Regions from separate parts of the Amycolatopsis sp. w19 genome, predicted to be linked through region 1. Evidence: riboswitches for the same ligand, from Rfam matches in the RefSeq annotation. Region 1 holds a riboswitch; each other region holds the start of a gene.
The links. Region 1 has a riboswitch for cobalamin ahead of ACSMFO_RS20815 (peptidase). Riboswitches for the same ligand answer to the same signal wherever they lie in the genome.

Region 1 (7,573 bases):
TCCGGGCGTGCGGGCGGCCCGGCTGCTGGCGGCGGCGGACGCGGCCTGGCAGGCGGGCAGACCGGGGTGGGCGCGGCTGCTGCTGTCCAGAGCCGACGCCGAACCGGGCGCGGTCGCGTTGCTGCACGGGGAGATCGAGCTGCGCGACGGCGATCCCGCCGTCGCCACCCACGAACTCGGCACGGCGGCGCGGCTGCTGCCCGATCCGGCCGCCGCGCTGCTGCTGGCGGGCGAGGCGCGGAGACTCGGCGGCGACCTGGGTGGCTACCGGGCTTTGGCACGGACGGTCCCGGCCGGAGAAGGGCTGGCGTTCGCGCATTTCCGGGGTTTGACGTCGGTCTACGCCGGACGGCACGACGACGCCGTCGTCCCGCTGGAGGAAGCCGTCGCCAAGGGGATGGCCGACACCGACGTCGCCGGAGCCGTCTGGGCCGCCGAAGCGGCCTTCGCCCGCGGGCACGCCGAACAGGCGCACGAGTACGCGGCGGCCGCGGTGAGCCGCGCGCGGCTCGGCAAACGCCACGCGGAACTGCCATGGGCGCTGGTCTATCTCGCGCTTTCGGCCATCGCGCTCGACCGGATCCCGTGTGCGCGGGCGGCGTCCCGCGACGGCCTGCGCGCGCCCCACAACCTGCGGATGGAACACCTGACGCTGCTGGGGTTGGCCGCCGCGCTCCTCGGCGACCGCGCGCCGGAGCTGGACGAGGCGGCCGAGGGCATCGCCGAACGCGGTCTCGGCAGGCCCGCCGCCGTCGCCGCGTGGGCGCACGCCTGCCTGGACCTGGCCGAGGACCGGCCCGACGACGCGCTGAGCAGGCTCGAAGATCTCGCTTCGGGCGTCTCCGGCGACCAGCCGGTGATCCGCGTGCTGGCCACACCGCAACTCGTCGAGGCGGCCGTCAACGCCGGACGACCCGAACGCGCCCGTGCCGCGCTGGAGGTGTTCGACCGCTGGACGCTGGCCGGGGCGGAACCCTGCTGGCTCGCGTTGAGCCACCGTTGTCACGCGCTGATGGCGTCGGATCCCGGTGTGGCGGAACGACATTTCCAGGCGGCCATCGAGGCGCACCGGCGGGCGGGCGGCGCGGTGGAACTCGCCAGGACCAGGTTCGCGTACGCCACCCTGCTGCGGCGGCATCGCCGGACCCGTGACGCCCGCGACCAGTTCCGCGATGCCTTGCGCGGCTTCGAAAACGTCGGCGCGACCCGCTTCGCCGAACGGGCCAGGGCCGGGCTGCGCGCGGCGGGCGAGACCGTCGACGCTCCGCACCGATCGCTCGCCGGCCTCACGCCGCAACAGGACGCCATCACCCGGCTGGTGGCGGCGGGGGAGACGAACAAGGAGATCGCGCGGCGGCTGGTGATCAGCCACCGGACGGTGGACCACCACCTGCGGAACATCTTCACCGCACTGGGGGTGCGGTCCCGCGTGGAACTCGCGCGCCGCGTCGCCGCCGGCGAGTGACGCTGCCCGTGACTCACGTGATCGAAGCCGGAACTCGCGTGATCGGAGGCCCCACTCACGTGATTGGAGGCGGAACTCCCGAATGCGGCCTCCAGCCACGCGAGTCACGTCCCTGATCACGCGAGTCACGCCTTCGCTCACGCCGTGACCTGTGTGCCCAGGCCGTGAAGGCCTCCTTGAGGGACCCAGAGTCCCTCAAGGAGGCCTTCACGGAATCCGGACAAGTAGGTATCCAGGACGGTTCACGGGCAGGCGAGGACCGGGGCTTGCGGGCGGCCACCGCCGTGCAGGTCGCTCAGCGGAACCCTGGCCAGGCCGAGGATCGCCTGCGCGGTCGCGCGCGGGGCGGTCGTCGGGTTCGGACCGGTGGCGTCGTAGGCGATCGCGCCGCGGTCGGCCTCGGCGCCGGCGCAGCCGGTCTGCAGTGACCGCAGGAATTCCCGCGCCTTGACCGCGGCGGCGGGACGATGACCGGCCAGCGCTTCCGCGGCGAGGCCGGTGCTGTTGGCGTTGGGCGCGTTCGCGGCGACGCCGAAGCCGCCGTTCGCGTGCTGCTTCGTGACCAGCCACGACGTGCCCTCGCGGGCGTTCACGGGGTCACCGACGGCGCGCAAGGCCTGCACGACCGTCGCGGTCGCGTCGACGTCGCTCGTGCACGTCGCTTCGCCGAAGTTCTGCGGGAAACCGCCGTCCGCGCACTGGGTGCCCGCGAGGAACGTCACGGCCGACGCCGGGGCACCGCCCGGGGTGCGGTCCAGCGCCAGGAGGGCGAGCGACTGCGAGAGGGCGTTGGAGTAGTCGCCGTACTCGGATCGGTCGGAGAACCGGCCGGACGGCGTGAGCAGCGAGAGCAGGCCCGCCTTCAAGTCGACGCCGCCGAACGACGCCAGGTCCTTGCCCCGGATCTGCGCGGCGAGCATCAGTTTGGCGTGCGCGCCCGCATAGGCCTCGGTGCCGCCCCCGACGTAGCCGGTGGTGACCTCCGGCTTCGCGAGCCAGGCGATCGCCTTGCCCGCGTTCGTGTCCGACACGCCGGCCGCGGCGAACGCGAAGATCGCGTCGATCGTCAGGCCCTGATCGGGGAACTTCTGGCCGCCGAAGTCGGCCTCGAACCGTTCGCCGTCGGTCATCTGCCTGGCGAGCCAGCCGGCGGCGGCGTCCGCCTTGTCGTGGGTGGCCGCGGCCGCCGCCGGAGCGGCGACCAGCCCGATGCCGCACAGCAGGGCGACAGCGAAAACCAAACGTCTCATGAGAACCCTTTCCCGCATTTCCACGACAGGAGTCGGTGACACCGTGCGATGTGGGTGACCGGGCTCGCCTGGAAGGCACACCGTTGCGGGACAGCGCCGGACTCTCACCGGACTTCCCCCACGACCGCGCCTGAAGACTCTCACCCCGGTCGGGTGCGGGATACCGCCGGGTGCCCATGTGATCCTCACGACCGACTGGCCGGTGGTACCTACCGGAGGTGAACAGGTGTTAACCTCGGCTGGCTCGACAACAGAACACCGCCGCCCGTGACGGGGAAGCCGGTCGAAATCCGGCGCTGTCGCGCAACCGTGGGCCCTTCGCAGGGCGAGCCGGGATACCGAACGGGCGGACGTACGAACCACTGTCGCGATAAACAGGGGTGACTGCGGCGTCCCGCGCTGTCCTCCGCCATGCCGCAAGGAGGAGTCATGCGCCGCGGGTACCTGGCCGCGTCGGCGTTCGCCGTCATCGTCACCATGATCGCCGCACCGCTCAGCGGGACGGCGACGGCGGCGAACGATCCCGGTGCGGCGAAGGTGAATTCCCGCTGGCTCGCGACGAAGCTGAAGCCGGACGGCACATTCGACAACCCCAGCGGCGGCTCACTGCCCGACCACGGCCTGATGCTCGACGCGCTCTTCGCGATGTACGCCGCGGGCGAAGGCGCGCGGGCCGAGCCGATCGTGAAGTTCCTCGACGACCAGGGTCACGCCACCGACTACTTCACCTGGGACGGGCTCGCCCCCGGCGCGGGATACGACAAGATCATCGTCGGCGGCGCCGTGGCGAAGACGATGGTCGCCGCCCAGGTGTCCGGCCGGAATCCGCGGGCCTTCGACGGCTACGACCTGGTCGCAGAGACCCATGCGGCCATCATGCGCAAGGGCCCCGACAAGGGCCGGGTCAGCGACTACTCCAAGGATCCCGCCCTCGCCGACGCGGTGAGCAACAACGCGAACATGTTCGGCCAGGCGCTCGGCGTGATCGGGCTCGCCGTGGCGGGAGAGAACGACCGGATCGCCATCGACAGGCTGCTGACCCAGCAGTGTTCCGAGGGCTACTTCCGCGTCCTCTTCTCCTACATCCCGACGAAGGAGACCGGCGACCACGTCACTCCGGACGGCCGCAAGGTCTCGACCTGCGACGAGGGTAAACCGCTCGGCCTTTCCCCGACCGACGGTGACGCCACCGGGCTCGCCCTCTCGGCGATGCTGGCCGCGAAGAAGGCGGGCGCGGCCGGTCTCGACGCCCCGATCGCCAAGACCGTCTCCTGGCTCAAGGCGAACCAGACGCCCGGCGGCGGCTGGGGTGGCGGCGTCGGCACCGAGGCGCCGAACACCAACAGCACCGGCCTGATCGTCCAAGCGCTCGTCGACGCAGGCGGCGCGAACGCGGCGGTGGACAAGGGCGTGCGGTTCCTCAAATCCGCGCAGGCGAACGCCGCGGCCGACTCCGGGAACAAGCTCGCGGGCGAACTCGGCGCGATCGCCTACGACCCGGCTTCCTACGAGGCGGCGCGTTCCTCCGGCATCAGCGGCCTCGACACCTGGATCCGCGCGAGTGCCCAGGCTTCGCTCGGGTTGTCGCAGGTCGGTTTCTACCCGCTTGCGAAGGGCGAAGTCCTGCCGCCGACCACCGGCGTCCCGGAAACCCCGGCTCCTGTGACGCAGCCGCACAAGCCCGCTCCTGAGCCCAAGAAATCCATCACGCCCAAGGCGTCCACCGGCGCCCGGGTGTCGACGGTCGCGGCGATCGCCGCTCCGGTCACCGCGACCCCGGCCGTCCGCCTCGGGGCCTACCTGACGAACCGGCTCGTCGGCGGCGACCACGTCGAGGTCACCGAGGACGGCAAGACCTACGTCGACTACGACGCCACCGCCGACGTGGTGCTGGCCTTGCGGGCGTTGGACCAGCAGCCGGACGCGGTCGCCCGCGCTTCGCAGTTCCTGCTGAAGCCCGAAGCCGTGCAGGCCTACGCGCACGGAGCGCCGTACGAACAGGGTCAGGCGTCGTACGCCGAACCGCTCGCGAAACTCGTGCTCGTCGCCGAATTCGCGAAGTCGGACGTCGCCGGTCCGTTGCGTGCCGATCTGGTGAAACTGCGCGGTACCGACGGGGAATTCACCGACACCGGATCGTTCGCCGACGCCGATCGGACGGTCGAGCGGCACGCTTGGGCGGTCCTCGCCACCGCCGCCGATCCCGGCCCCGCGGTCGAACTGCTCCTCTCCCGCCAATGCGCGGACGGGACCTTCCCGAAGCACCTCGACACCGCGGAATGCGGTTCCGGCGACCTCGCCGCGACGGCCGCCGCGGTCACCGCGCTCGTCGCCCGTCCGCACACGGATGCCGCGCCGCCGACCAGACGCCCGGACGGCTGGACCGAACGGCGCGTGTCGGCGTTCGTCTCCGCGGTGGACGCGCTCGGCGTCCGGCCCACCGGCGAGGGCTTGGTGACGGGAGAAGGCGGCGAGGTGGACATCGCGCTCAGCGCCACCGTCGCCGCCGCGCGGCAGACCGCCGGTCTCGACGCGAGCGGAACCGCGCGCTCGCTGGGCAAGCTCGTCCAGCAGGACGGCGGATTCGCCAAGGGAACCGGGGGAGAGACCGATTTCCCGACCAGTTCGGCCGCCGCACAAGGGGTCGCGGGCCGGTCTTGGCTCACCGCCGCGGATTCCCCGCTGTCACCCGCGATCCGGCTCCCGCTGACCGCCGGCACCGATACACCGGCGCTGGCCGCCGCCCAGTCCGACGACCGGCCGGGATGGCTGATCTGGGGACTCGCCGGGCTGGCCGTGCTGTTCCTCTCCACCGCGATCGCGCTCGTCTTCGTACTTCGTCGTTTCACCAAGAAAAGGGGGTAACACCATGAAGAGACTGCTCGCCGTCACGACCGTCCTCATCGGACTCATCGGGCTGTCCGCCGCACCCGCGAACGCGGTCGACACCACGAAGGGCTACGCCGGGATCTGCACCGGTGCCGACGCGCGCACCGGGGTCACGGTCGTGATCGACTTCCAGGAGCTGGCCGCCCCGACGATCACCCGCTGCTCGCCCAACGCCACGCCGGGCACCGCCCGCACGGGGATCAAGGCGTTGCAGGACGCGGGGATCGCGGTCGCCGGCACCGCGCGCTGGGGGCTCGCTTTCGTCTGCCGTCTGGAAGGGCGCCCGTCCGCGACGGAGACGCTCCCGCTGACGACCAACCCGAATTACAAGGAAGCGTGCGTCACCACCCCGCCCGCGGGCGCGTACTGGGGCTACTGGAACGCCGACGGTTCCGGTTCCACCTGGACCTACAGCAGCTCGGGTGCCCTCAACCGCAACGTCGTCCCGGGCGGTTTCGAGGGCTGGTCGTTCTCGCTGAACAAGTCCGCGACCACCAACCCGCCGCCCGGCGTCACGCCGAGGAACCCGGCCATCCCGTGAAAAGGGTCCTTCCCGTGGTGGCGGCGGTCTTCCTGATCGCCGCCACGGCGCCGTCCGCGCACGCGGTCGACCAGAGCAAGGGATATCCGGGGTTCTGCAGGGATGCCACCGGGGTCACCGTCGTCGTCGACTTCCAGCAGCTCGGCGGCACGACCATCGTGCGCTGCAATCCCCAGACCACCCGCGGCACCGGGCTGGACGCGCTCAAGGGCGCCGGTTTCCAGATCGCCGGGGTCCAGCGCTGGGGTGAGTCGTTCGTCTGCCGGGTCGAGAACCGCCCGTCCGCGGCCGAGACCGTCCCCGTCGCGGGTCGCGGTGACTACCGTGAGCCGTGCGTCGACACGCCTCCGGCTCAGGCCTATTGGTCCTACTGGCACGCCTCGAACAACTGTGCCTGGGACTACAGCCAGTGGGGCGTCAAGAACCGTGACTTCATCCCCGGCGGTTTCGAAGGCTGGTCGTTCTCCTTGAACGCCACCACCCAGAGCAACCCGGTCCCGCGGGTCTCCGCCGTACGGCCCGGCACGGAGAGCCAGCCCTGTGTGCCGCGCGAGGAGGCGAAGCCGGTCACCGGTGACCCCGGCGAGCGCCAGCAGCGACCGCCGTCGGGGAACGGACAGCAGGCCGACGGCTCCCAGCCTACGACGGGTGCCGGAGAAGTTCCGGCCGCGGGTCCGAGTTCCGCCGCACTGCCGCCGCCCAAACCGCGCCCGAGTGCTTCGGCACGGCCGAAGGCGCAGGATCCGTCGATGAACGTCGCGTTCACCGGAGGCGAGAACGCCGAGGATGTCAACGCGGTGATCGATCGCGAGTCCGGAGCGGGCGGCTGGGCGCCCTGGGCCGCGGGAGCCGCGGTGCTCGCGCTGTGCGTGGCGGGATTCCTGATGGCACGCAGACGCAAACGCGCACAAGGAGTTTGATGACGTCCTATTTCCTGCCGCGCGATCTGCACCCGGCCGCGTGGTGGGTGTGGGCGCTCGGACTCGCCGTCGCGGCGACCCGCACGACGAACCCGTGGCTGCTGCTGACCATCGTGGCCGTCGCGGGGTACGTCGTCGTGGCCCGCCGCAGTGAGGCGCCGTGGGCGCTGGCGTTCCGGCTCTACCTGTACCTCGGCGCGTTCATCGTCGCGATCCGGGTCTTCTTCCGTGTCGTGTTCGGCGGCGGCGAGGGGGCCACGATCATCCTGCGGCTGCCCGAAATCCCGCTGCCGGAATGGGCGGCGGGTATCCGGCTCTTCGGCGATGTCTCCGCGGAATCGTTGCTGGGCGGGCTCTACGACGGGATGCGGCTGGCGACGATGGTGATCTGCCTCGGCGCGGCCAACGCGCTCGCGAACCCGAAACGGCTGCTCAAGGCGATGCCGCCGGCGCTGTACGAGGTGGGCACGGCGGTGATCGTCGCGCTGTCGGTGTTCCCGCAGCTCGC
Region 2 (7,573 bases), on a different contig from region 1:
CGATCTGTTCCGGGGCCGGGCGGTCGCCCGGTGACGCGGGCGGGACGCGTACGTCCGAGCGCACCCGGTCCACGACCCGGTCACCGAAGGGCCCGTTGCCGGGATCCTCCAGGCCGGGATCGTCCAAAAGGGACGTCGCCGCGTCGGCCAGTTCGGTCGTGAGCCGGACGTACTCGCGCCGCAACCGGCCCGGGTCCTCCGGCGGCACGCGCGCCGCGCGGATGACCGCGGGCAACGTCATTCCCTGGACCAGCAGCGTCGTGGTCGCCACCACGTAGGCGATCAGGACCAGCAGGGCGCGGTCCGGCGTGTCCTGCGGAAGGGTCTGCGCCGCCGCGAGGGTGATCGCGCCGCGCATCCCCGCCCAGCCGAGCACCACCCCACCGCGCCAGCCCAAGGTCTCGGTGAGCCGGAACTCGACGTCGGCGGCGGCCCGGTCGAGCCGTTTCCGGAAATGCGCCACCCGCCTCGGTGACGCCTTGTCCAGCCGTTCGGTGACGGCGGGATTCGACTCGTCGCCCCGCAGCACCGCCTGCGTCGTTTCCAGCCGGGGCTTGAACCGAGCGGCCTTCCGCTGCTCGCGGTACAGGCCGCCGACCAAGGGCCCGACGAAGACGATGCGCGCGACGATGACGAGCGCCGACGCGGCCAGCCCGATGCCGAGCGCGCGCCACACGCTCGAACCGTCGTCGTGCACCTCGTCGATGAGGGTTTTGACGCTGAGTCCCATGAGCAGGAACATCGCGCTTTCCAGCAGGAAGGCCGCGGTGCGCCAGTTGACGGCCTCGGCGAGCCGATCCGTCGCGCGCAGATGCCGCGGGGCGAGGTGACCGGTCACGAGGCCGGCGACGACGACCGCGAGCACGCCAGAGGCTCCGGCCTCTTCGGCGGGCAGGAACGCGATGAAGGGGACCACGAAGGAGATCGCGGTGTTGAGCACGGCGTTGCCCAGCAACGCGCGCACCCGGACGTTGACGATCCCGACGAGCAATCCGATCCCGACCGCCACGACGACCGCGAAGACGAACTCTCCCACGATGCCCCAGACGGACACCGACCCGGCGACCGCGGCGACGGCCGACCGCAGCAGGACGAGCGCGGAGGCGTCGTTGACCAGTCCTTCGCCTTCGAGCACGGTCAGCAGCCGGGGCGGGAGGCCGAGCCGCCGTCCCACGGAGGTCGCGGCGACGGCGTCGGTGGGGCTGATGACCGCGCCGAGCGCGAACGCGGCGGGCCAGCCGATGTCCGGGATCAGCTCGTGGAACAGCCAGCCCGCGCCCAGGGTCGTCCCCACCACGAGCAGCACCGCGAGACCGGTGATCGGCCGGATGTTCCGCCGGAAATCGACCACCGGCATGTTCACCGCCGCCGAATACAGCAGCGGCGGGAGTACTCCGGCGAGGATCAGCTCCGGTTCGACCTCGGGATGCGGGACGCCGGGCAGGAAGCTCAGGCCGATACCGGCCACCACGAGGCTCAGCGGAGCGGCCACGTTGAGCCGTTCGGAGAACGCGGCCACCAGGACGATGCTGACGACACCGAGGACGACGACGAGGGTCAGGTTCACCGGGTTCACGTGTCCTCTCGCCGGTCAGTGGCTTGCCGTGTCCATTGGACACGAGGTCAGCGGACCCGCAAGTCGGAGCCGGTCAGTGCGGTGTGTCGCGAAAGCCACCTCGCCTGCGGTGCGCGAAGCCGCCCAGGTACCGAGGCCGCCGAACGCGTCGTGAGTGGCAAAGAGCGTTTCGGTGGCGACCGACAGGGTGAAGGGGACCTTCCCCTCATCGCACGAGCGGAAAGTCCCCTTCACCCCGGCCTGCGGTCCTCATGGGTGGCAGAGTCCGAGCAGGTGTTGCGAAAGCCACTTTCGCAACGTTGAAGGTTGCGAAAGCCACTTTCACAACATCCGGAGCCCTTCAGCGCAGCGCCGCCAGGACGTAGTCGTCGCCGGACTGCCACACCGGGGCCACCTCCGCGAAGCCCGCCGCCCGGAGCAGCCTGGTGTGCTCCTGCGGGCTGAGCCGGTTGCCGTAGCCGGTCGAGATGCCGCGCAACTCTTCGGCCGTGAAGCGCTCCCTCAGCGCGGGATCCGCGGCCACCGCCGCCCACCAGGTCTTCCAGTCCTCGTTGGCGTGGACCCCGGCACGGGCCGCGCGGCGCTCCTTGACGACTTCGGCGAGCTCGCGGATGGCCGGTTGCTCGTCGTAGAGGTGGTCGCCGTTCACGAGCGCTCCGCCCGCCCTCAGCGCGACGGCGAGGTCACGGTAGACCTCGGCGAGCCGCTCGGGGCGCAGCCAGTGCAACGCGGTCGTCGAGACCGCCGCGTCGACCGGCCGCCACTTCAGCCGGCCGCTCTCGGCGAGATCGGCCCGGACGTACTCGATGTCGCTCCGCTCCGGCCGGGTCGCGCGGGCGAGGGCGAGCAGGAACGGGTCGTCGTCGAGGCCGACGATCCGTGCGTGCGGTAACCGCCGGGCGAGCCTGGTGGTCAGCGAGCCGGGGCCGCAGCCTAGGTCCAGCACCAGCGGCTCGGCGACGTCGCGGCAGACGTGTTCGACGACGTCGATCACCACGGTGAAACGTTCTTCACGGTCGGCGACATAGCGTTCCTGCTGCACGTCCCACCGGCGGACCCAGTCCGCCGCGAGCTTCTCGTCCACCGGCCTCCCCTTCGTGATCTTGATCCTGTGTAGCACACGCCGGTCATGGGTTACCGTGTGCGCCACAACGTAAGAAGGTGCCCGTCGGGGGAAGCCGGTGTGAATCCGGCGCTGACCCGCAACCGTGATCGGCCGCCGAGCCGTGAGCCGGACTGCCCGCCGGACACCGCCAACCCCAACTGTCGTGGAGTGCGGAGCGGGGTCCCGTTCACGTGCGGTCGCGCGCCCGGGACAGTGCTCGACGTCCCGGAGGTCCCTATGACGCGTCATCCGCTCACCCGTCGGAGACTGCTCGCGCTGGCCGCGCTCACGCCGTTGGCCGCCTGCGGGACCGCGCCGGCGGACACGGGCCGGTTGCGAGTGGCGTTCGCCGCGGGCGGGTCGAAGGAAACCCTCGACCCGTCCCAGGTTTCGCTCTTCGTCGACCAGGCGCGGGCCAAGGCGCTCTTCGACACGCTGGTCGCCTACAACGCCGACACCTCCTTGCGACCGCGGCTGGCCGAGTCCTGGGAAAGCGACGTCGCCGGCACGCGCTGGCGGATCCGGCTGCGGCAGGCGGCCTTCCACGACGGTCGTCCGGTCACCGCGGACGACGTGCTCTACAGCTTCCGGCGGATCGCCGACCCCGCGCTGGCTTCCTCGTCGCGGCAATACTTCGCGAAGGTGGACTTCGCCCGCAGCAAAGCGGTGTCCCCCACCGAAATCGAGCTGACGCTGACCGCGCCCGACTTCGAATTCCCGTCGGGCTGGGGCGCTCCCGGCGCGGAGATCGTGCCCGCCGGGACGACGGACTTCACCGCGCCGGTCGGCTCGGGGCCGTTCCGTTTCGTCTCGTTCACCCCCGGCGACGCGGCGGTGTTCCGCAAGAACGAGTCGCATTGGGACGGCGCGCCGAGTATCGACGAGCTGGAATTCGTGCCGGTCAACGAAGAAACCGCGCGCGTCAACGCGTTGCTGTCCGGGCAGGTCGACTACGCCCACGACCTCGCGGCCGGAACCGCGGCGCGGCTGGCGGGCGACGGACGCGTGTCACTGCTCGAAGCCAAGGGAACGACGATGCAGGGCATGATGCTGCGCCTGACGCAACCCCCGTTCTCCGACCCGAGGCTGGTGCACGCCGTACTGTCCGGAGTGGACAGAGAGGCGTTGAACCGCGTCGCGCTGGCCGGACGCGGGGAGATCGGCAACGACCTGTTCGGCAAGGGACTTCGCGGGTATGCCGCGGACATCCCCCAACGCCGCCGCGATGTGGACCTGGCCCGGTCGCTCGTCCGCGAGGCGGGCGCGGAAGGGCTGGCCTTCGCTGTCGAGACCAGCGACGTCGACCCGGGTTTCGCCACCGCGGCCACGCTGATTTCCCAGCAGCTCAAGGAGATCGGGCTCGCCGCCACCCTGAACACCCGCGCGTCGAGCACCTATTTCAGCGAGGTCAAGACCAAGGGCGTCGCCGCGCTCACCCGCACGGCCACCCTGCCCGTCCCGACGTTCCTCAACCAGCGCTTCCGCACGCGCGGCTCGAACAACGTGAACGGCTTCGGCTCGCCGGAGTTCGACGCGCTGCTGGATCGCGCCACGGCCACCGCGGACGAACGCGCCAGGCTGGCGCTGTTCGGCGACGCGCAACGGATCGTCCACGAAACCGGCGGTCTGCTCGCCTGGGGGTTCAGCACCTGGACGATCGCCGTGTCGAAACGGGTTTCCGGGGTGGTGACCGCGCCGCCGAACACCTTCGATTGGGCTCGGTTCGACCGCGCCCGGCTGTCCTGACGTGCGGGGTCACGTCGTACGACGGCTGGGTTTCGCCATGGTGCAGGCGATGTTCGTGCTGGTCGCGACGTTCGCCGTGACCGCGTTGCTGCCGGGCGACGCGGCCTCGGTCGTGCTCGGCGAACAGGCCACCGACGAGCAGGTGGCGACCGTCCGCCATCAGCTCGGGCTCGACCAGCCGCTGCTCGACCGGTTCGGGAACTGGCTTTCGGGGCTGGTCACCGGCGATCTCGGCCGGTCGCTCGTGACCGGCGCCCCGGTGGCCGACGAGATCGTCCGCCGTTTCGCCGCCACCGCGGCGCTCGCCGGGGTGACGCTGCTCGTGCTCGTTCCGCTCGCGCTGGTCGTCGGGGTGGTCTGCGGGCTGCGCGAAGGATCGCGGATCGACCGCGTGCTCACCGCGGTCACGCTGTTCCTGCATTCGATCCCCGAGTTCGTCCTCGGGCTGCTGCTGGTCGCGGGTTTCGCCGTGCACACCGGACTCCTTCCGGCCACCGCGGCCGGAACGGATCCGGCCGCGCGGCCCGAAGTGCTGGTGCTGCCGGTGATCGTGCTGGTCGCCCGGCAGCTGTGCGACGTCGCCCGGCAGCTGCGGATCGGGATCGCCGAGCAGACCCGGGGTCCGGTGGCCGAGCATCTGCGCCTGCTCGGGCTGCCCGAACGCACCGTGGTGCTGCGCCATCTCCTGCCCGCGGCCGCGGCTCCCGCCGTGCAGCAGCTCGCCCGCGCCGTCGAAGGACTGCTGACCGGCACGGTGATCGTCGAATCCCTGTTCGCGATCACCGGGCTCGGCACGGGTTTCGTCGAAGCCGTGCAGAACCGGGACATCCCGCAGGTGCAGGGTTACGTGCTGGTGTTCGCCGGCGTGGTCGTGCTCGGGAACCTCGCCGCCGATCTGGTCGCCCACCGGCTGACCCCGCGCCGGGAGCTGGTCACGTGGTGAGCCGGGCACTCGGGTGGTCGCTGCTCGCGATACCGCTCCTGCTCGCGGTGGCCGGGCCGGTGCTCGCGGGCCCCGTGGTGTCGGTCGGCGCGCCCTGGCAGGCGCCGGACGCCGCGCATCCGCTGGGCACCGACGTTCTCGGCCGCGACGCGCTCACGGTGATCCTCGCGGGCGGGCTTCCCGTGATCGGGATGACGGTCGCCGCGCTCCTGCTCGCCTATCTGGCCGCGCTGCCGCTCGGTCTCTTCGCCGCGGGGCACGGACGGCGGGCCGACGAAACCGTGATGCGCTCCCTCGACCTCGTGCTGGCCTTCCCGTCGCTGCTGGTGCTCATGGTGCTCGCCGCGACCGGGCACCGCGGGCCCGGTGTGCTCATCCCGGCCGTGGCCGTCCTCCAGGTACCGGCGATCACCCGCGTGGTGCGGGCGGCCGCACTGGCGCCCGGCTGCCGTACTGCCGTGGAAGCCCTGACCCTGCAAGGAAAACCTTGGTGGCGCATCCAGCTCGGCTACGTCGCCCGGCACGTCACCGGCCCGGTCGCGACCGACGCCGGCACCAGGCTCGGCGTGGTGCTCTACCTGCTGGCGTCGGCGAACTTCCTCGGCTTGGGCCTGCCCGCCGACTCCCCGGACTGGGCCGTGGTCATCGAACGCAACAGCGAGGCCCTCTACACCGCACCCGCGGTGGTCCTCGTGCCCGCCGCACTGCTGATGGCGCTGTGCGTCGGCACGAACCTCGTCACCGATCGGCTGCTCGCCGCCCGGCGGGTGATCGCGTGACCGTCCTGGAGATCACCGGCCTGTCCGCCCGCGCCGGGGAAACCGTTCTGCTCGACGACGTCTCACTGACCCTCGAACCGGGCCGCGTCCTCGTCGTGCTCGGCGCGTCCGGCGCGGGGAAGACCACCCTGGGCCTCGCCGCGACCGGACGGGCACGCCCGGGGATCACGCTGTCCGGTTCGGTCCGGACGGCCGGGGCCGTCGGCCATCTGCCGCAGCAACCGTCGGCGGTGCTGGACCCGGTCCGCCGCTGCGGACCGGTGCTGGCCGAACTCGCCGGGCTTCACCACCGTGGCCGCGCCGCACGGTTGGCGGCGGCCCGCACCGCCCTGGCGGAGGCGGGACTGGAGCCGGAGCTGTGGCGCCGGTTCCCGCATCAGCTGTCCGGCGGGCAGCAGCAACGCATGGCGCTGGCCACCACCCTCGTGACCCGGCCTCGCGTGCTCGTGCTCGACGAGCCGACCAGTGGTCTCGACGAGGCGAACAGGGCCGTGCTCACCGCCAGGCTCGCGGAGCTTTCCCGCTCCGGTACGGCGTTGCTGGTCCTGACCCACGACCTCACGCTGGCGCGTGCCCTGGACGGCGACGTCGCCGAACTCCGCGACCACCGTCTCCTGCCGTGCGAGGGCGTCCCCGAATACGCGCGCCTCGACGAGCCCGCGCCCCCGTCGCCGACGTCGCCGGTGCTCGTCGTTCGCGGACTCACGGTGCGTGCCGGGCGGACGCCGCTCATCGAGGACGTCGATCTGGAGGTGGCGGCGAGCAGCCGCACCATGCTCACCGGCGTCTCGGGAGCGGGCAAGACGACACTCGGCCGCGCACTCGCCGGATTGACCCCGCCGACCGCGGGCACGATCGAAGTCGACGGCGTCCGGCTTCCCCGCCTCGCCCGTCGTCGCGACCGCGCGCAACTGCGAGCCGTCCAATACGTCCACCAGGACAGCCGCGCGTCCTTCGACGAGTTCCGCGGGGTGCTCGACCAAGTGGCCGACACCGCACGCCTTCTTCGCGGTCTCGGTCGCGAAGAAGCCCGGCTCGAAGCGACGGAGATCCTGGATGCCCTCGGCGTCGACCCGGCCGACCGCCGCCCCGGTCTGCTCTCCGGCGGCCAGCTCCAGCGCTGTGCCGTGGCCCGCGCGCTCCTTGCCCGTCCCAAGGTCCTCGTCTGCGACGAGCCGACCTCCGCCCTCGACGCGGCCAACCGCGCCCGGCTCTGGGATTTCGTGACCGCGACGGCGCTCCGGCACGGCATCGCGCTGCTCGTGATCAGCCACGACACCGCGGCCGCCCCGTTCGTCGACGGCACGTTCACCATGGCCGGTGGACGTCTTGCCTGAGCCTTCGATCACGGCCGGGCGGGAAGGATGTGGCGTCCTTCGCGGTCCGTGCTCAGGCACAACGAGCAGATCGTCCCGCCGGTCGCG
Region 3 (7,573 bases), on a different contig from region 1:
TCGACCGAACGCGGCAGGGGGATCGAAGTGAGCGGCGGAACCCGCTCGCGCAGCGCCCCGGTGACCTTTTCGACGGCGTTCGCCATGGTGACCATCTCCCCGCTGAGACCGGTTACCGCTCCACCATCGCACCCTTATTGACGCCTTGACAATACCTCGATGGAAGTTCCGTGAAGGCCTCCTTCACTACCTTGAGGGTAGGGAAGGAGGCCTTCACGGACCGGTCAGGCCAGTTCGGAGCGGACCGTGTGGGCGGCCGCGACCAGGTTCCGCAGGGCCGGTTCGACCTCCGCGTAGCCGCGGGTCTTCAGGCCGCAGTCCGGGTTGACCCAGATCCGCTCGGCGGGCACGGCGCCGACGGCGGTCCGCAGCAGGCCGCTGACCTCGTCCACGCCGGGGACACGCGGCGAGTGGATGTCGTAGACACCCGGCCCGACGCCGCGGCCGAAGCCCGCCGCGCCGAGATCGGTGACGACCTCCATCTTCGACCGCGCGGCCTCGATGCTGGTGACGTCGGCGTCGAGCGCGTCGATCGCCTTGACCACCTCACCGAATTCCGAATAGCACATATGTGTGTGGATCTGCGTGGCGTCGTCGATCCCGGAAGTCGCCAGCCGGAACGAAGAAACCGCCCACGCGAAGTACGCCTCGTGCGCCGCCGCGCGCAGCGGGAGCAGCTCCCGCAACGCCGGCTCGTCCACCTGGATGACGCGGATGCCCGCCTCCTGCAGGTCGTGCACCTCGTCGCGGATGGCCAGCGCCACCTGACGGGCGGTCTCGCCCAGCGGCTGATCGTCGCGGACGAACGACCACGCCAGGATCGTCACCGGTCCGGTCAGCATGCCCTTGACGGGTTTGCCGGTCAGACCCTGCGCGTAGCGAGCCCACTCGACGGTCATCGGCTCCGGACGCGAGACGTCGCCGTACAAGATCGGCGGCCGGACGCAGCGCGAACCGTAGGACTGCACCCAGCCGAAGTCGGTGGCCGCGAACCCGGCCAGCCGCTCGGCGAAGTACTGCACCATGTCGTTGCGCTCGGGCTCACCGTGCACCAGCACGTCGAGGCCGAGGTCCTCCTGCAGCCGGACGACACGCTCGATCTCCGCCTTCATCGCGGCTTCGTAGCCCGCGTCGTCCAGCGAACCCGCCTTGTGCGCGGCCCGCGCCTTGCGGACGTCGGTGGTCTGCGGGAACGAGCCGATCGTCGTGCTCGGCAACGGCGGCAGCTTCAACGCGGCCTGCTGAGCCGCCGCCCGCCGGGCATAGGGGGAGCGGACGGTGTCCTCCGGCCGCAGCGCCTCCAGCCGGGCGCGGACCCCGCTGTCGGCCAGGTCGGCCGCCGTCGCGCGATCCGTGGCCGCGGCGCGGGCGGCGGAGAGGTCGACGCCCTCTTCCTTCAACGCACGCCCGAGCAGGACGACCTCGTCGACCTTCTGCCTGGCGAAAGCGAGCCAGCCCTTCAGCCGCGGGTGAAGCCCGTCCTCTCGTTCGACGTCGTAGGGCACGTGCAGCAGCGAACAGGACGTCGACACGCTGACCGACTTCGCGGTGCCCAGCACCGTCGCCGCCCGGCTGAGCGCGCGGGTCGGATCCGTGCGCCAGACGTTGCGCCCGTCCACGACACCGGCCAAGACCTCCTTGTCCCGTAAGGCGGGCTCGGCGGCGACGGCGTCCACAAAGGACTCATCGGACACGAGATCGACGGCGATGGCGTCGATCGGGGAACGGGCGAGCACGCCGAGTCCGCGTCCGAGCCCGCCGAAGTATCCGGCGACCAGGATCTTCGGCCGCGCGGTCTCCTTCGCGAGCCGGTGGTAGGCGCGGATGAGCGCGTTGAGTTCCCGTTCGCTGCGATCCGCGGCGAAGGCGGGCTCGTCGAACTGGACCCACTCGACGCCTTCGTCGTGCAGACGGCGCAGTAGTTCGACGTAGGCGTCGAGAAGGTTGTCGAGCAGCTCCAGCGGGCGGAAGCCTTCCGGAGCCGTCTCGGCCGGTTTCGCGAGCAGCAGGAACGTCACCGGGCCCACCAGCACCGGCCGGGTCTCGACGCCGATCGCGCGGGCTTCGCGGTACTCGTCCAGCGGTTTGGTGCCGGTGAGCGAGAACGTCGTGTCCGGGCCGAGTTCGGGGACGATGTAGTGGTAGTTCGTGTCGAACCACTTCGTCATCTCCATCGCCGGCGCGTCCTGCACCCCGCGCGCGGCGGCGAAGTAGGTGTCGAGCGGCGAGAGGCCGAGCGTGGTGAAGCGCTCCGGCAGCGCTCCGAACAGCTCGGTGGTGTCGAGCACCTGGTCGTAATGGGAGAACGTGTTGGAGGGGACGGAATCCAGTCCCGCGTCCTTGAGTTCCCGCCAGGCGCGGGTGCGCAGTGCGCGGCCGGTGCCGAGCAGTTCGGCCTCGCCGATCCTGCCCGCCCAGTAGCGTTCGAGTGAACGCTTGAGTTCCCGGTCCGGTCCGATCCGGGGGTAGCCCAGCACTGTCGTGCCGATTTCGGTCACAGCTCTCTCCTCGCGAGCTTGTCGTCGGAGCCCGGGGCGCGCAGGAGTGACCGCCGTTCGGTCGTGCCCATCCCACGAGGCCCGGACTCACGCACGCCGTCGGCGCGCGTACCACGGGCAGGTCTTCGGACTCGTGGGCGACTCGCTCGCTCCTACCGGCCGTCGCTTCCCGGGGCGCCATGTCCCAGTGCTTTACCGTGTCTCGCACGGTGACGGCTTTCGTTCCCACATACCGCTGCGGGGCAGTCCCGGATTCGCACCGGGTTCCCTGTTACCTCGACCGGCCTGGGAGGCCGGGCGAACCAGTAGCACTCCGGAGCGTACCGCGAAGGAGAAGTACATGAAGGCCCCCTTCCTGTACCTAGGCGCAAGGAAGGGGGCCTTCATGTACTACGTGTCGGTGATCAGTCCCAGTCGAGGGCGCCACCGGACTGGTACTCGATGACGCGGGTCTCGAAGAAGTTCTTCTCCTTCTTGAGGTCCATCGCCTCCGACATCCACGGGAACGGGTTCTCGGTCTCGCCGAAGATCGGCGCGAGGCCGATCTGCTGCGCCCGGCGGTCGGTGATGAAGTGCATGTACTGCTCGATCAGCTCGGCCGAGAGCCCGAGCATGCCGCGCGGCATGGTGTCGCGGGCGTAGGCGACCTCGAGTTCGCACGCTTCGGTCAGCATCGTCCGGATCTCCGCCTGGAACTCCTCGGTCCACAGGTGCGGGTTCTCGATCTTGATCTGGTTGATGCAGTCGATGCCGAAGTTCAGGTGGATCGACTCGTCGCGCAGGATGTACTGGTACTGCTCGGCGATGCCGATCATCTTGTTCCGGCGGCCGAGCGAGAGGATCTGCGCGAAACCGGTGTAGAACCACATGCCCTCGAAGATCACGTAGAACGCGACGAGGTCACGCAGGAAGTTCTGGTCGGCTTCCGGGGTGCCGGTCTCGAAGTCCGGGTTCTCCAGGTTCTGCGTGTACTTCAGCGCCCACGCGTCCTTGTCCGAAATGGACGGGACCTCGCGGTACATGTTGAACAGCTCGCCCTCGACCAGGCCGAGGCTTTCGCAGATGTACTGGAAGGTGTGCGTGTGCACGGCCTCCTCGAACGCCTGGCGCAGCAGGTACTGGCGGCATTCGGGGTTGGTGATCTGCCGGTACACCGCGAGCACGATGTTGTTGGCCACCAGGGATTCCGCGGTGGCGAAGAAGCCGAGGTTGCGCTTGAGCATGGTGCGCTCGTCCTCGGTGAGGCCGTCGGGCGACTTCCACAGCGCGATGTCGGCCTGCATGGCGACCTCGGTCGGCATCCAGTGGTTGTTGCAGCCGGCGAGGTACTTCTCCCACGCCCAGGTGTACTTCATCGGCAGCAGCTGGTTGACGTCGGCGCGGGCGTTGATCATCCGCTTGTCGTCGACGTTGATGCGGGCGGCGCCGACTTCGATCTCACCGAGGCCCGTGGCGTCGGCGGAGGCGTCAAAGGTGGTCATGAAAGCTCACTTCACGAGTCGGGGGTCGTGAGTGGCGATTCGGGTCAGAACCCGAATCGCCACTCACGACGATGTCTTACTGGCAGGCTTCGCAGTCGGGGTCGTCGATCCGGCAGGCGGCGCCTTCGGTGGCGACGAAGTCGACGTCCGAGACCTTCGGCATCTCCTTCGGCTCCGGCTTGGCGGCCGGGGCAGGAGCGGTCACCGGCACGGCCGGAACCGCGGCGGAAGCCGACGGCGCGGGCGAGGCGGCGGGAGCCGGGGCGGCGGCGGGCTTCGGCGAAGCGGGTGCGGCGGGGGCCGGGGTGGCCGAGACCGCGTTCAGCTTGCCGTCGGTGCCGCGCAGGGTGCTCTTCTCCACGTGCGTCGCGGACCGGGCCCGCAGGTAGTACGTGGTCTTGAGGCCCTTGTGCCAGGCGTAGCGGTACAGCTCGTCGAGCTTGCGGCCGCTGGGCGCCGCGATGTACAGGTTCAGCGACTGGGCCTGGTCGATCCACTTCTGGCGCCGCGAACCCGCGTCCACCAGCCACTTGGACTCGATCTCGAACGCGGTCGCGTACAGCGCCTTCAGGTCGTCCGGCACGCGGTCGATCTGGCCGAGGCTGCCGTCGAAGTACTTCAGGTCCGAAACCATGACCTCGTCCCACAGCCCGCGCTCCTTGAGCGAGCGGACCAGGTGCGGGTTCACCACGGTGAAGTCGCCGGACATGTTCGACTTGACGAACAGGTTCTGGAACAGCGGCTCGATCGACTGCCCGACGCCGCAGATGTTGGAGATCGTCGCGGTCGGCGCGATCGCCATCACGTTGGAGTTGCGCATGCCGACGGTCTTGACCCGCTCACGCAGCGGCGCCCAGTCCAAAGTGGACGAAGTGTCGACGTCGAGCGCGTCGCCCTGGCGGGCGTCGATGAGCAGCTGCATCGAGTCGATCGGCAGGATTCCCTTGCTCCACAAGGAACCCTCGAACGTCTGGTACTGGCCGCGCTCCTCCGCGAGGTCGGTCGAGGCCGAGATCGCGTAGTAGCTGATGTGCTCCATGCTCGTGTCCGCGAACTGCACGGCCTCGTCCGAGGACAGCGGGACACCGATCTCGAACAGCGCGTCCTGGAAGCCCATCAGGCCGAGGCCGATCGGGCGGTGACGCAGGTTGGAGCGGCGCGCCTCCGGGATCGTGTAGAAGTTGATGTCGATCACGTTGTCGAGCATGCGGACCGCGGTGCGCACGGTCTTCTCGAGGCGCTGGGTGTCCAGGCCCTCGGGGGTGACGTGCTTGAGCAGGTTCACCGAGCCGAGGTTGCAGACCGCGACCTCGTCGGTGGTGGTGTTCAGGGTGATCTCGGTGCACAGGTTGGACGAGTGCACGACACCCACGTGCTGCTGCGGCGAACGCAGGTTGCACGGGTCCTTGAAGGTGATCCACGGGTGGCCGGTCTCGAACAGCATGGTCAGCATGCGGCGCCACAGGTCGACCGCGCGGACCTTGCGGAACACCTTCAGCTCACCGCGTTCGGCGGCGGCCTCGTACTCGCGGTAGCGCTCGGCGAACGCGTTGCCGTAGAGGTCGTGCAGGTCCGGGGTCTCGTTCGGCGAGAACAGCGTCCACTGCGCGTCGGCCTCGACGCGGCGCAGGAACTCGTCCGGCACCCAGTTCGCGGTGTTCATGTCGTGCGTACGACGACGGTCGTCACCGGTGTTCTTGCGCAGGTCGAGGAATTCCTCGATGTCCACGTGCCAGGTCTCGAGGTACGCGCAGGCCGCGCCCTTGCGCTTGCCGCCCTGGTTCACCGCGACCGCGGTGTCGTTGGCGATCTTGAGGAACGGCACGACACCCTGCGACTGGCCGTTGGTGCCCTTGATGTGCGCGCCGAGGCCGCGGACCGGGGTCCAGTCGTTGCCGAGACCGCCCGAGTACTTCGCCAGCAGCGCGTTGTTCTTGTACGCCTGGAAGATCGAGTCCAGGTCGTCGTCGACCGTGGTCAGGAAGCAGGACGACAGCTGCGGACGCGTGGTGCCCGAGTTGAACAGCGTCGGGGTGGACGCCATGAAGTGGAACGTCGAGAGCAGCTCGTAGAACTCGATGGCACGAGCCTCACGGTCGTCCTCGCGGATCGCCAGGCCCATCGCGACGCGCATGAAGAACGCCTGCGGCAGCTCGAAGCGGACCCCGTCGTGGTGCTGGAAGTACCGGTCGTACAGGGTCTGCAGGCCGAGGAAGCCGAAGTCGAGGTCGCGTTCGGCGTGGATGGCCGCGGTGATCTTGTCCAGATCGAAGGTCTGCAGCTCGGCGTTGACCAGCTCCAGCTCGATGGCGCGCTTGAGGTAGTCCCGGAAGTACTGCGGGTACCGGGTGGCCATCTCGTCCTGGCTGGCCTGCTGCGGCACGCCCGCGAGGTAGCTGAGCGCCTCGCCGCGGAGCTTGTCCGCGAGCAGCCGGGCGCTGACGTAGGAGTAGTTCGGCTCCTGCTCGACGAGCACGCGCGCGGCCATGATCTGCGCGAGGGCGAGCTCGTCGGCGCTGATGCCGTCGTAGAGGTTGCGCTTGGCCTCGGCCAGCACCGGCTCCGCTGAGACGTCCTCGAGACCGGCGACGGCCTCTCCGACGACGTGCGAGACGCGGGCCCAGTCGAGCGGGCGGAGCGAGCCGTCGGCCGCCTTGACGCTGATGGCGACGTCCGACGACGCGGGCTTCTCGGCCTCGCGGGCCTTCGCGCGCTCCTCGCGGTACAGGACGTACGCGCGGGCGACCTTGTGGTGCTCGCCGCGCATGAGCGCGAGCTCGACGATGTCCTGGATCTGCTCGATGTGCAGCGCGGTCTCGGGACCGGCGTGGCGGAGCAGGGTGGTCTCGATCTGCTCGGTCAGTTCCTTGACCAGGTGGTGGATCCGCGACGAAGCGGCCGCGTCACCGCCCTCGACGGCGAGGAAGGCCTTGGTCACGGCGACCGAGATCTTGTTCGCGTCGAAGGGGGACACGCTGCCGTCCCGCCGGATGACTCGCACGGTCGCGGGCGTGGTGTCCGAGGACGAGGGCGGCCGCTGACCGGTTTCCACTGACATGCGTCACTCCAATAAGGGCGCGTTGAAGCACCACAAGGCCTCACAAGGCCGTGCGCTGCAGGTTCACAAAGCTGTCCGACCACCGCTCCCGAGCGGTCTCCCCGTCGCTGGGCGGTGCCGGTTCCCAGAGACTACATGTAGGGGTCGGAGGCTGCACGTGCCCCAATGGGTGGCGTGTCGTCGGCTCACCCTGGCGGGTTAGACGATCACGCTGAGCGGCTGGTCAACCGCCGAAGACGATCTTGAAATCGCGCAGGCAGGTGCTCAGGACGGGCCGCTGACCGGCCAGGAAGCCGAACGGCCCGGACTCGTTGATCCGCCAGTCCGCGGCCGCCGGACAAGGCCTCGCCTTCGCCCGGACGGGGCTCCTTTTGAGACGGCCGTCCAGTATTTGGACGACGTCGAAGGCCGCGGGCATCCGCACCGGGAGGCTCGGGCGAGGCGTGAAGGCCGCCGTCGCGATCCAGTCTTCCTGGGTGGCCGCCGAGGCGGTGAAGGTCCGCCCGTGGGCGAAGTCGAGCGCGGCGAGATCCTTG

Region 2: another riboswitch for cobalamin. It lies ahead of ACSMFO_RS33230 (ABC transporter substrate-binding protein); the one in region 1 lies ahead of ACSMFO_RS20815 (peptidase).
Region 3: another riboswitch for cobalamin. It lies ahead of metE (5-methyltetrahydropteroyltriglutamate--homocysteine S-methyltransferase); the one in region 1 lies ahead of ACSMFO_RS20815 (peptidase).

The regions. Positions count from the first base shown of each region.
Region 1 covers NZ_JBPQFM010000010.1:61,820-69,392, forward strand. Annotated here, with positions in the region: gene ACSMFO_RS20810 (LuxR C-terminal-related transcriptional regulator) at 1-1,465, shown strand, start outside; gene ACSMFO_RS20815 (peptidase) at 1,708-2,715, opposite strand; cobalamin riboswitch at 2,748-2,896, opposite strand; cobalamin riboswitch at 2,964-3,077, shown strand; gene ACSMFO_RS20820 (hypothetical protein) at 3,145-5,580, shown strand; gene ACSMFO_RS20825 (hypothetical protein) at 5,585-6,145, shown strand; gene ACSMFO_RS20830 (ABC transporter substrate-binding protein) at 6,160-7,065, shown strand; gene ACSMFO_RS20835 (energy-coupling factor transporter transmembrane component T) at 7,065-7,573, shown strand, end outside.
Region 2 covers NZ_JBPQFM010000023.1:25,181-32,753, reverse strand. Annotated here, with positions in the region: gene ACSMFO_RS33240 (cation:proton antiporter) at 1-1,567, opposite strand, end outside; gene ACSMFO_RS33235 (class I SAM-dependent methyltransferase) at 1,917-2,660, opposite strand; cobalamin riboswitch at 2,684-2,838, shown strand; gene ACSMFO_RS33230 (ABC transporter substrate-binding protein) at 2,919-4,427, shown strand; gene ACSMFO_RS33225 (ABC transporter permease) at 4,429-5,370, shown strand; gene ACSMFO_RS33220 (ABC transporter permease) at 5,364-6,149, shown strand; gene ACSMFO_RS33215 (ABC transporter ATP-binding protein) at 6,146-7,486, shown strand; gene ACSMFO_RS33210 (purine-cytosine permease family protein) at 7,495-7,573, opposite strand, start outside.
Region 3 covers NZ_JBPQFM010000002.1:496,207-503,779, reverse strand. Annotated here, with positions in the region: gene ACSMFO_RS06810 (cytochrome P450) at 1-86, opposite strand, end outside; gene metE (5-methyltetrahydropteroyltriglutamate--homocysteine S-methyltransferase) at 225-2,498, opposite strand; cobalamin riboswitch at 2,598-2,820, opposite strand; gene ACSMFO_RS06800 (ribonucleotide-diphosphate reductase subunit beta) at 2,903-3,979, opposite strand; gene ACSMFO_RS06795 (ribonucleoside-diphosphate reductase subunit alpha) at 4,056-7,037, opposite strand; gene ACSMFO_RS06790 (acetoacetate decarboxylase family protein) at 7,261-7,573, opposite strand, start outside.